2 regions of the Paenarthrobacter sp. YJN-D genome follow, and region 1 is predicted to be linked to the other one. Evidence: riboswitches for the same ligand, from Rfam matches in the RefSeq annotation. Region 1 holds a riboswitch; the other holds the start of a gene.

Region 1 (5,963 bases):
CCTCCCCACCGACGACGCCCGGAACCTGGCACGCTCCCTCAACGACAGCGACGACATCACCGTGTTCGTGGACGGCACGGTCCACCGCCTGCCCGATCAGGCGCGGGACGCTGTCGTCGACCTCCTTGCGAGGCTCGGGCGGGGCGAAACGGTGACCGTCAGCAGCGTGGAGGAAATGCTGACGACTTCGCAGGCTGCGGAGCTTGCCGGGATCTCGCACACCTATCTGCGGAACATGACCGACCGTGGCGAGATTCCGGTGGAGTACCGGGGAACGCATCGTCGGATCCGGCAGGCGGCGATCATTGCGTGGCTGGAAACCCAGAAGCGCAAGCAGGACGAAACCGCCGCTGCGGAGGCTGCGGAAAGCGACTGAAAGCGTCCGAGTGATAAGGATCAAGCAACGATCCCAGCCAACAGGCGGGGACCTGTAAAGCCCGGGGTTACGCTTGATCGGTGGGCAATTTCAAAGGGTGGCATATCGTGGCCGGTTTGGCTGCGCTTGCCCTTGCCATACCCTTGGGCTCAGCCATGGGATTGAACTTTGTGGCCACCTTCATGTTCGCGTGCACGGTGTTCGTGGCGGTCACCATGTGGACCGAATCGAAAATCGCACGACGCCGGGAGGCGGCTGACGCTGCGAAGGCAGCTGATGCGCGGCCGGCCGACTCCAATGAATCGGACGACGCCGCGCGGGACTAGCTCGCACCGGCGAGCCCTCCGAAACCGACAGCATGCTGTTCAATAGCTGTATGGCTTCAAGGTACTTTTCCGTCATTTATCCCGCATGAGCGCGCTACTGTCCTCCGACATAGAGGCCCATGGCCTCACCGGACGCATCTTCTGGACCGAGGGGTCTCCCGACCCCGGGTCCGCCGCCGGGGCCGGGTCGGCAGAGAAGCCTGCCTACATCCTGATCCACGGCATCGGGGTTTCCCACCGGTACCTAGCACGACTGCACGCCGTGCTGGCGGCGCATGCGCCCACGTACTCCTTCGACCTGCCGGGCTTCGGCGGCACTCCCCGACCCGGCAGGCAACTCCAGGTCGAGGACTACGGTGCCTTCATTGCCGGGGCCCTGGCATCCCGCGGCATCGACTCCTACATTTTGGTAGGCCACTCCATGGGGGTGCAGTTCGCCATTGAGGCTGCACTGCACCGGCCGGAAAGTGCACGGCAGCTTGTGCTCATGGGGCCGGTTGTCGATTCGCGGCACAAGAACGTGATGCAGCAGTCGATTGCCCTGACACTGGATGGCATCCTCCGCGAGAGTCCTTCGTCCAACTGGATCGTCATGGGGGACTACTTCCGGTGCGGACCGCGCTGGTACGTCACCGAACTGCCCGTGATGATGAAGTACCCGACCCTGGATCGGCTGTCCGGCATCGATGTCCCGGTCCTGGTTCTCCGGGGAAGCCGCGACAATGTTGCCGGACCGGATTGGTCCTTGAGGCTTTCGCGGGCGGTGGCCCAAGGGCGCCTGGTGGAAATTCCCGGCGTCGGCCACGTTGCCCAGCACATGCGCCCCAAAGCCGTGGCGGACGCCATCCGCAGCTTCGTCAACGCCACCACCCGGCACCGCTGAGCAAGCAGGACGCCGAGGCGCAGGGAGCCGCATTGGCACGGGCACCTCTGCGGACGGCCTTGTTGGCGCGGCCCGTCCCGGATAGGCTTGCGGAGCAAGCTAATTAGTAAGCTTACTTACGAAAGGGCTCACCATGACCAGCTATGACCCGGAAGACGATCCCCGGACCTTCGGCGTGAGCGGCGCCAGTGGACCCATCGACACTACCGCCGACGCGGACAGCATCCACGAAGATCCCGACATGCGCCAGGACGAGGACGACGACCCCGCTTCCTCGGCCAATCCCGACCCCCTGGATGGAAACGTCACAGGCCTCGAGCCAGGCGGCGGCGTGCCCCCGGGAGAAACCCCGCCCGCCGAAGGCAGCATGAGCAGCGACCAGGGGCACGAGGAGTAGTTCCCCGCCGGGCCACTACGGCAGGCTCAGGATCTCCCCAAGGTCGTACTCCGCAGGCTCTTCCAGCTGCGAGTACGTGCAACTTTCAGGAGTCCGGTCCGGCCGCCACCGACGGAACTGCGTCGTGTGGCGGAACCGGTCACCCTCCATGTAGTCGTAGGCCACCTCGATCACCAGTTCGGGGCGCAGCGGCACAAAGGAGAAGTCCTTTCCGGCGCTCCACCTGCTCTGCGCCCCGGGCATCCGTGACCCCCCGGGCGAATCGTCCTGCTTGGCCCACTCGCCCCACGGATGGTCGCCGAGCTCCACTTGATAGGGCTCAAGCTCCGCCACCAACGCCTCCCGCTTTGCCATGGGGAATGACGCCACGACGCCGACGTGATGAAGCCGGCCTGAGTCGTCGTAGAGCCCCAGGAGCATCGACCCCACAACTTTCGCGGTCTTGTGCCAACGGAATCCGGCCACCACGCAATCGGCTGTCCGCTCATGCTTCGTCTTGAACATCACCCGCTTGTTCGGCTGGTAGGTGCCGTCGAGCGGTTTCGACAGCACGCCGTCGAGGCCTGCTCCCTCAAGCTGCACGAACCATTCCTTGGCGCGCCCCAGGTCCGTCACCGCAGGCGTTACGTATACAGGAGGCCGGGCGTCGGCGAGGGCCTTCTCCAAGGCAGCGCGCCGCTCGGCGAAGGGCCGGCCGGTCAGATCCTCGTCGCCGAGGGCAAGCAGGTCGAACGCCACCAGGGACGCCGGCGTCTTCTCCGCAAGCATCCGAACCCGGCTGTCCGCGGGATGGATTCGCTGCTGCAGCACCTCGAACTCAAGCCTGTTGCCTTGGATCAGGATGATCTCGCCGTCCACAACGCACTTGTCCGGAAGGTTCTTCTTCAGCGCTTCCACCAGCTCCGGGAAGTAACGGGTCATGGGCTTCTCGTTGCGGCTGCCCAGGACGATGTCGTCCCCGTCCTTGAAGACGATGGTCCGGAATCCGTCCCATTTGGGCTCGTAATGCCCAACGTCGGGGATGTTCGTGACGGACTTGGCGAGCATGGGCGAAACGGGCGGCATCACTGGTAGGTCCATAGCTCATGTCTACCGGCCAGTACGTGCCCAAGGCTAGTGTTGGCGGATGGACATCTTGGCCGTGTTGGCAGCAGTGCTCGGAGTTCCCGCGCTCATAGGCGCGCTTTGGTACTGGATTGCGCGGGAGAACAAGCGCGGCGTCCGGCGGGCCGCAGCAGGCGGCTTGCTGGGGATCGCAGACGAAGTCTTCCGCCCTGCCACACATCAGGCCCACCAGGTCCGGAAAATCGAACACGAACTCCCCGCCCCCGCGCCGGCCCCGAAGCCTAAGCGGTAGCACCCTCCCGCGGGGGCAGAACTACCGCCCGTTACATTAATGTGACTTTACTTTCCGCCTCCTGTACGGTCGTAGGGCGACCCGATCTCCGCTGGGCCGCTTCTGGATTGACGCCGGGCTCTGCCGCAATCCAGGATCCGCCAGACCCGCGGCAGAGACGGGGGACCCACAGTTTCCCGGGCTTGTTTTCTCCGCAAGCCCTTGGGGTGAAGCCGCCACGCGCGGCCGGACGGCCTCGTCCGAACCCGACAGCTAACCTCGCAGGCGTTGAGAGGCACAACCATGTCCCCAACCATGGATAACCCACGCCGCGCGCAACTCGAGCGCGAGCGCACCAAGCCAACCGGACGCCGTCGGGCCCAACCCAGCGGATCCCCGGAACCAGCCACGACGGCGATCCCCACCCAAGCAGAACCCGCCACGACGGCGATCCCCACCGTAACGGCACCCACTCCGGCATCACCCGCTACGGCTGCGCCCATCACGCGGGCTGCGGCCCGGGCCGCTGAGCGTGAGCGTGCGGCAAGGGCTGTGATCGCCCCTGCCGAGCCGAAGGCAGCCCCTGCGCTTCCGGAGCCGGCAACCGCAGCGATTCCGGTAGTCGAAGCCGCGCGGGCCGCAGCTCCGGCATCCACCACACCAGGGCCTCCCACGTCAGCCATTCCCGTGGTTGCCGCCCGCAAGGCAGCCACCCGCGGGGAAGCCGGAGCCGAAGCGGCTGCCCCGGCCCCGGCGGCATCCCGCAAGACACCTCCGCCGGTGACGGCATCAACCCTCGGCACCACCTCCTCATTTGGCCGCGAACCCCAAGCTGTTCTGCGGAAAGCCGCGTCGGTGAAGCACATGAGCCAGCGCATGGCAGTGGTTGCCGGAGCGCTGGGCCTGGTACTGACTGCGGGAACCGTCGGGCAGGCACTGGAGCTTCCGTTCTTCGGTCAGGAAAGTCCGGCCCAGGAAGCCAACGGCGGCCAGAGTGGCGAGGACCGCCAACCGGGCTCGGCAGCCCCTGCGCCCCGGGCTTCCTACACCACAGCGTCCTCCCCGTCGTCGTCGGGTCAATCGTCATCCGAAGCAGGCCAACCGGCGACGGTACCGGAAGCGCCTGTGGCGGTTTCGCCGTCGTCGGTTCCTTCACCGCACGTCTCCCTGGCAGCCCCTGTCTGGGTCCCCTCGGCGTCCGCCCCGGCAGTCGCAGCGCCGTCCCCCGTAGCCGGCACTCCGGCTCCGACCCAACCTGCGCCGGCGCCCGGCGACGTGCCCTCGGACACGATCACGACGCCGCCGGCAACACCGACGCCCACCACGACGCCGACGCCGACCACCACTCCCACGCCGACCCCGACGCCAACACCGACGGGAACGCAAACGGCAAAGCCCCGGCCCACCGGCAAGCCCACCGCAGGCACGTCGCCTCAGCCGCAGGCGTCCACCTTGGAGTCGCTCCTTGACGCCGCACAGAAGGCACTGCAGTGAGCACGCGGTTGCCCCGCACCAACGTGCACGCCGGCTGGCACGGGCGGTACTGCAGCAGCAGCCGCACGGCAACGTTCCGGCGCCGTTTGGGCCGCTGGAGTTGCCAGCGGCTGAGGCGCTCCTGACGCGTTCCCCCGTGAACGGCCAGGCAAGCGCATTGGCATCAGATAAGGCAGGTACCCGCGCGGGTACCTGCCTTATCTGTTTCTTGCGCTGAGTTTTGCCGGTGCTTAGATCCGCGGGTCCGGGCTCAGATCCGCGGTCCGGCTCAGATCCGCGGCCTGCCGGCCCAGCGCCGCGCCTTCAAGGCAGCATGCAGTTCAAGCCGGATGGCACCGTTCAAGGGATCAGCACCGATGAGCTGGCGGATGCGTCCGAGCCTGTTGTAGATGCTGCTCCTGTGGAGGTGAAGTTTCGCCGCGACATCCTGCACGGCACTGTCGTTGTCGTAGAGAAGCTCCAGGACCGGCAGGAGCTCGCCGTTTTTGTCCTGGTCCTCAAGCGTCCGGAAATGCACCGAGCCGGTATCGTCCCAGCCGCCCGGTGCCAGCAGGCGGTCAAAGAGCTGGTACACGCCCACGGAACGGCTGTCCACCAGTTCCCCGAGCTGCGCATCCACGGCCGCCGCCTGCGCAGCAACCTTGGACTGCCGGTACGCCCCCGCGAGCTGCCTGATCACCTGGAAGGGTTCGCTGATCCCCAGGATGACGCGGTCCACGGTCCGGCCGGCACGCTTTGCGAGCTCAAGCTGGTAATGGACCAGGACCTGCGCGTGGTCTGCCCGTCCTCCGGATTCCCGGAACAGGACCACCGAGTGGGTTTCCGTGCCCGCGCTGAACAAAGCCGCGTTCACGCCGATGGTGGACTGCAGCGCGGCTGAGCGGTGCGTGAGGGTTGCCGCGATGGGATCGACGTCGGACCGGGCACCTTCGGCGTCAAGGATCGTCACCAGTTGCCACGGGCCGCGGCCTTGGATCTCCTTCCACCCCGCAACGGCCGCCACGGCGTTCGATTCGCCGCCACAGGCCGAGAGGAACTCCTGCTCACGCCGGCGCCGGAACTCGGACTCGGCCGTGTTCGAGTCCAGGAGCAAGCCCGCCAACAGGTCCAGTTCGTCCCGAACGCCGGGCAACTGGGCGAGGATCGCCGTC
Region 2 (5,963 bases), 2.2 Mb from region 1:
GCGGAGGAGGCGTAGTGGGGCATGTCCTGGAGAGCCAGGGCATCAGAGGCCAGGGTACGGCCAAGGGCTTTTGCCAGCGAAACCGGCCCCGGGGGTATGGGCGTGGCGACGTCGAACGCGCGCTGCCGGGCCTCCTGCCATGTGTGTGCCGCGTGGTGGCCCTCGCCGGGGGCCTCCGTCATTCGGCGTCAGTCCCGGTCTCCGAGTACTCCTTGGCGATTTTGCGGGCCAGGTCCAGGGCCGTTTTCATGGAGGCGTCATCGCTGGCCTGGCCAATACCACGGGCCATTCCCGCCGCGAAGCCGGCAATGAAGGTGGTGAGCGGCGCGGCCGGGCGAACCACCGAATGCGCGGCCACTCCTGCCACGGCCAGTACCTCGTTGATGTCTATTTCCACGCCCTCAAGCTCAAACGCCTGCAGCAATATGCGGCACCAGTCCTCGAGCGTTTCTTCCTGGCTCTTCACGTCCGCCTCCAACTCGTAGTCAATACCCAGCACCGCGGCGTCCTCCCACGTATCCACGTCGTCTGTGGACCCCGCGGGGACGTCAACGTCCAGCAGGTTCAGCCTAGCAAGCAGCTTGAACACTGAAGAGTTCGTTAACCCGGAACCCCGGACGGCCGAGGCCACCTCCCGGTCCAGAGCGGCCGTGCTGTATATGCCCAACAACGGTTGCTTCCGCCCGTCAGCGGATACCGCCATGACCCCTTCCACCGCGGGGTGCGCAGCGAGCACTTCCAACAGGCGGCCGATCCCCTGCGATGCCTTGGGCATATCGCAGGCCAAAACAAGCGTCCAGGGGGATCTCATCCCGGCCGTATCAAGTGCCGACAACCCTGCGGCGATCGCCGCTGCCGGGCCTGCGAAGGCCGGCTCCTCACGCGCGAGCAGCACGGATCCGGGCAAATGCACTCCGTGCTCGCCGGGACCCACCACTACTGTGGCCGCAGCAGCCCGGGCAGCCTCCAGTGCGCGCGAAAGGAGGGTGCCGCCGTCGTACTTCAAGGTGGGCTTGGGCACGCCACCGAGGCGGGTGGCCCTGCCACCCGCCAAAACAACGGCGTTGAACTCCATCCGCCCAGCGTACCCGGACGGCGGGAGGTCAGCAGAAATCGATCAGGCAGCGGATTCCGGCAGAAGGAACGGGTCCCAGTCCGGCGCAGGTTTCTCGAGTTCTTTGATCTGCCACATGGTCCCCTGGGGCACACCGGGTTTGAAACGGAGTTTCCAGCCCATTTCGGCAAGTGTGTGGTCGCTCTTGGCGTTGTTGCATTTCAAGCACGCCGCAACCAGGTTTTCCCAGGAATCCGCGCCGCCCCTGGACTTGGGGTGTACGTGGTCTATGGTGTGGGCTGTTTTCCCGCAGTAGGCGCACCGGTGACCGTCGCGGCGAAGAACCCCGCGGCGACTCACGGCAGTGATCTTGTTGTACTTGGGGCGGATGTAGCGGTTAAGGAGGATCACGGAGGGGCGTCCGAGAATCTCCTGTGGCCCGACGACAGGCTCGTCGCCTTCGGCCACTACGCTTGCTTTCCCAGTGAGCACAAGGACCAGCGCCCGGCGGAAAGTTATTACCGCCAGCGGTTCATATCCAGCATTCAGAACGAGTGTGCGCATGCACGTACCTCTTCACGGCCGCACCCGTCAGGGGCACGAGGGCCGGCTGCCCTCTGCATGTACGGGCTGTGGATCGACAACACAAGGGTAAGCACTTATATGCCGTATCAACGAATTTATTTGTCGTTTCGCTCACAGTGTCGGCAAAAGTTCACGCGTGATTAAAGCAAAACACCCCGCAGGCATCTGCCTGCGGGGTGTTCCGGGAGCTGATTGTCAGCCGTTGACGCGGATGAAGACCGGGCCGGAGCCGACGTTAACGCTGAACAGTGCCGTGGTGGATCCGTTCCATCCACCGTGGACTGCCATGCCGTTGCCGACGTACACAGCAATGTGTGCCTGTCCGGCCAAACCGCCGTTGGCGTAGTAGGCGAGGTCGCCGGGCTGTGCCTCGGCTGCACTGACAGTGCGGCCAAGCGACAGGTAACCGGCGGGCCAGTCGTGGAAGTGGATACCCACGGCTGCAAGGGAGTTGGTAACCAGCATGGTGCAGTCCTGCGTGACACCGAGCTGGGCGTACGCGGCGGCAGCAATTGCTGCGCCGAGTCCGCTGGACGCAGCCGGAGCAGCGGGTGCAGGGGTGGCAGTGCTGACGGCCACTGAGGCGTTCGTGGCCGGAGCTGCGGTGGCGGTGGACTTGGTCGATGCCTTGGCCTCAACCTTTGCCGGAGCCTCTTCAACCACGGGAGCCGGAGCTTCCACGGTGGTGACCACGGGACGCTCGTAAGAGATGGCAACCGTGGAGTCCGCAGCGATGGTGGCCTGGGCAACAGACTGGACATCGAGGGCGGACGTCGACGTCGATTCGCGGTCGACATTCGTCTCAGCAGCATTGGCAGCGATACCGCTGGTCAGCACCAAGCCTGAAGCTGCGGCGATGACTGCTGCCTGGCGGCCGACGCCACCGGCGTTGACGGTGACGGCCTTTGCGATGACGGCAAGCGAGCTGGTCTTGGGGGCCTCAGCGCGGTGCCGTGCAACTTTGTGTGCACTGGTCATTGTTTTCTCTTTCGTATCCGCAGGCAGTTGGGGTACCTGTGGGTAGTGGGTCAGCTGGCAGGGGTACGTCAGCCGGCCCCGAATCGGGTTGTTTCTAGCGGAGGGTGAAGAACGAAGACGTGCCGGTGGAGGCCACGGAGTGCAGCAGGGTTCCCTGGCCCGGGTTCAAAGCACTGATCATCATGCCGTTGCCGACGTAGATGCCTACGTGCGCACCGCCGTTCTGCATGACCAGGTCACCGGGCTGGGGGGCGCTGGTGGGCTTCATGGCCGTCCAGGCGTTGACGCGGGGGATGCTGATGCCGGCCTGGGCGTAGACCCACTGGGTGAAGCCGGAGCAGTCCCAGCCGCTCGGAGTAGTGCCGCCCCATACGTAAGGCGAGCCGATTCCTGTGTAGGCAATCGCTGCGAGCCCGGATGCTGCCGCGCTGGAGGCGGACTCCTTGGCTTCGGAGGACTGGGCAGTGACTGCAGTGGCTTCATCCGCCGTGCGCTCTGTGACCTGGGCCGCACGCTGGACAACCTTGGGGGCTTCCTTGGTGGCCACGACGGGGCTCTCGAAGGAGACGGTGGCTGTTGGCTCTGCGGTGACCACCGCGGTGGCAGCCAGCTGCTGGGTGCTGGAGACTTCCGAGGTGGAGACGTCGGTGTCAGCGGCGTGAGCCGGCAACCCGACAGTAAGGACGAGGCCTGAGGCTGCTGCCAGCACGGCGGCCTGGCGGCCAACGGTACCGGCGTTCGAGGAAACAGCCTTCGAAAGAGTGTTCAACGGGTTCGAACGAACCGATTCAGCGCGATGGCGCGCAGGGGTAGTGCGTGATGACACGTAGGTAGCCTCTCCCAATGCCTGCGAGGTGAGCTGTCGGATTCGGATGGGAGTCATCCGGCCGCGCTGCTTCACTGGGAAACTTTGCGACTTAACCCCAAGGCCTTCATTCGAAGACCAGAAGTGGTTCCCCCGCCCCTGCCAGACGATTTTGCGAACGGACCTCGAGTGGTGGCAGAGCTAGGCAATCCACTCAAGTGCACCGGCCCCCTAAAAAGCCGATGCGCTCTGAAGGTTATAACAATTGAAAGCGAATGTCACATTCAGGTCACGAGGCCTGTCATCAATGCGAGAGAGCACCATCAACTGGCTTAGAGCCAGCCCATGGGGTCAACGACCTCGCCGTTGACCTGTACTTCGAAGTGGAGGTGGCAGCCGGTGGAGGCGCCTGTGGTGCCGCTCAGGGCTACGGTGTCCCCGCGGTTGACCGTCTGGCCCACCTGGACGTTGAAGGACGACAGGTGGTTGTACGTGGTCTCCAGGCCGTTGCCGTGATCCACAACCACGCGGTTTCCTCCGCCGTACTCGTGCCACCCGGCAAAAGTCACTTTGCCTGCTGCAGCTGCATGCACGGCAGTTCCGCATTGGGCCACGAAGTCCTGGCCGCGGTGGAAGTCGCCGGTGCCGCCCGTGAGGGGGCTGACGCGGTAACCGAAGGGGGAAGCGGTGGTGAGCGTGTCGAGGGGGCTGCCCAGGGTGCCCACGGAAGAAGCACGCTGGATGCTGCCGGCCGACTGGGCGCTGAGCAGTTGCTTCAGCTTTCCGTCAGGGTCCGCAGCGGTGGCTACAGCTGCGCGGCTGAAGTCGATTTTGGCTGATGCTGCCGCGGAAACTTCGGGCTGGCTTCCGACAGTGCCGCCAACGGCCAGGGCAGATTCGGACTGTCCCGATTCCGAGGTGGCCATGACGGGGCTGGTGGCCGGCAGGCCGACAGTCAGGGCAAGTCCGGTGGCGGCAAGCGCAACTCCGGCCTTCTGCCCGACGCCACTTGCTGCGGCGAAGTCGGCAACCTGGCGCAACGGGCTCTTACGGCGGCGCACCTGGCGTTCGGTGTCGCGGGGCCGGATCTCCGTTACGACGCGGGCTGGCCGCAGCTCAGTAGCGGGGCCGGACGCACGGCGGCGGCCCCTGACGTTCTGCGATGTCAAACTCTGTTCCTCTCTGAAAAGCCTGCGAAGTTAGCTGTCGGATTCGGGTCAGAGAGTTCAAAGACCCGGTCCGCACGAAGCGCTCACGGCACACAGGTATCCAAGGAGGGACTTGCATCAATGGGCACTTCTGCTGCGGACTTCACCCCAAGGCTGCTTCTTTAGACAGCCGCTTGTGGTTCCCCCGCCTCTGCCAGTGGTGATGGTTCACCCGATCCGCTGGCAGAGCTCGGCTCCGGATCAGGTAACGCTTTGGTATCAGCGCTAGTAGATAACTATAGGGGATTAAGGCCCTTGGTAATAAATTCGTTATCAACAGAAAGACGCCTGCGGCGGCGGGCCATTATCATCAATTTCGAAAAACCGCAGGTCACACGCGCGCCAAAGCCTCTCAAAGTGAGGTTTGACACTGCCGGGAGGGTTGTCGGACCGGAAGGCTGTCAGTTGAGGGACACGAAGACGTGCGCCGCAACTTCAGGCGGGAGCTCCAAGGCTCCTTCGATGCCGGGCACCCGGACGGAGATGTACTCGCCCACGCGCTCGAGCGAGACCGGCGCCCCGGGCCGGATTCCGCCCTCATCCAACTGGGTGAGCAGTTCCGGCTCCACCTGGATGGGCTCGGCCAGCCGCGTGACAACCACCCGGGAGTCGGAGGCGTAGCCGTCCATGGCCTGCAGGAGGTTCACGTCGATCCGGGGGAACTGTGTTCCGGCCATGCCTCCCAGTGCTTCCAGTCCCGGAATCGGATTTCCGTAAGGTGACTCGGTGGGATGCTCAAGCAGTTCATAGAGCCGGCGCTCCACGCGCTCACTCATCACGTGCTCCCAGCGGCAGGCTTCATCATGCACGTACGCCCAGTCGAGTCCGATGACATCGGCCAGGAGCCGCTCCGCCAGGCGGTGCTTCCGCATGACTTCGGTGGCACGCTTGCGTCCGACTTCGGTCAGCTCCAGGTGGCGGTCGTTGGACACAATCACCAGGCCATCGCGCTCCATCCGCCCGATGGTCTGGGAGACCGTGGGGCCGGAGTGCCGCAGGCGTTCGGCTATGCGGGCCCTGAGAGCCACAATGTTTTCTTCTTCAAGCTCCAAAATGGTCCGAAGATACATCTCAGTGGTATCGATCAGATCCGTCATCCAGCTCAGCTCTCCTCGAACGCAGTTCTTGCGTAATCTCCACCGTACCGCGTCCCATACCGGGGTGGGCGGTGCCACCGCCACCCTTTGAACGCCAACCCCCAGCCTAGCTTATTTGGAATTACTCCGGATAATTCCGGACCCATTGCGGTCGCATCTTGTTCGTCCGCGTTCCACGTGGCGGACTATGACAGGGGCAGGTTCCTGCGCGCGGGCCATGTCAGGCAGAATTGGGG

What was found. A riboswitch is a leader RNA that binds a small molecule or an ion and turns the genes downstream of it on or off. The one in region 1 is predicted to bind cyclic di-AMP.
Region 2: another riboswitch for cyclic di-AMP. It lies ahead of HMI60_RS08860 (C40 family peptidase); the one in region 1 lies ahead of HMI60_RS18710 (hypothetical protein).

Annotation. Positions count from the first base shown of each region.
Region 1 covers NZ_CP053549.1:4,033,782-4,039,744, forward strand. The annotation lists gene HMI60_RS18680 (helix-turn-helix domain-containing protein) at 1-376, shown strand, start outside; gene HMI60_RS18685 (hypothetical protein) at 457-702, shown strand; gene HMI60_RS18690 (alpha/beta fold hydrolase) at 788-1,585, shown strand; gene HMI60_RS18695 (DUF6480 family protein) at 1,719-1,982, shown strand; gene HMI60_RS18700 (ATP-dependent DNA ligase) at 1,998-3,062, opposite strand; gene HMI60_RS18705 (hypothetical protein) at 3,109-3,339, shown strand; cyclic di-AMP (ydaO/yuaA leader) riboswitch at 3,468-3,618, shown strand; gene HMI60_RS18710 (hypothetical protein) at 3,634-4,812, shown strand; gene HMI60_RS18715 (CdaR family transcriptional regulator) at 5,081-5,963, opposite strand, start outside.
Region 2 covers NZ_CP053549.1:1,867,736-1,873,698, reverse strand. The annotation lists gene HMI60_RS08880 (molybdopterin molybdotransferase MoeA) at 1-182, opposite strand, end outside; gene HMI60_RS08875 (NTP transferase domain-containing protein) at 179-1,075, opposite strand; gene HMI60_RS08870 (HNH endonuclease) at 1,118-1,618, opposite strand; gene HMI60_RS08865 (NlpC/P60 family protein) at 1,835-2,617, opposite strand; gene HMI60_RS08860 (C40 family peptidase) at 2,712-3,443, opposite strand; cyclic di-AMP (ydaO/yuaA leader) riboswitch at 3,448-3,630, opposite strand; gene HMI60_RS08855 (M23 family metallopeptidase) at 3,755-4,591, opposite strand; cyclic di-AMP (ydaO/yuaA leader) riboswitch at 4,596-4,836, opposite strand; gene HMI60_RS08850 (metal-dependent transcriptional regulator) at 5,032-5,727, opposite strand.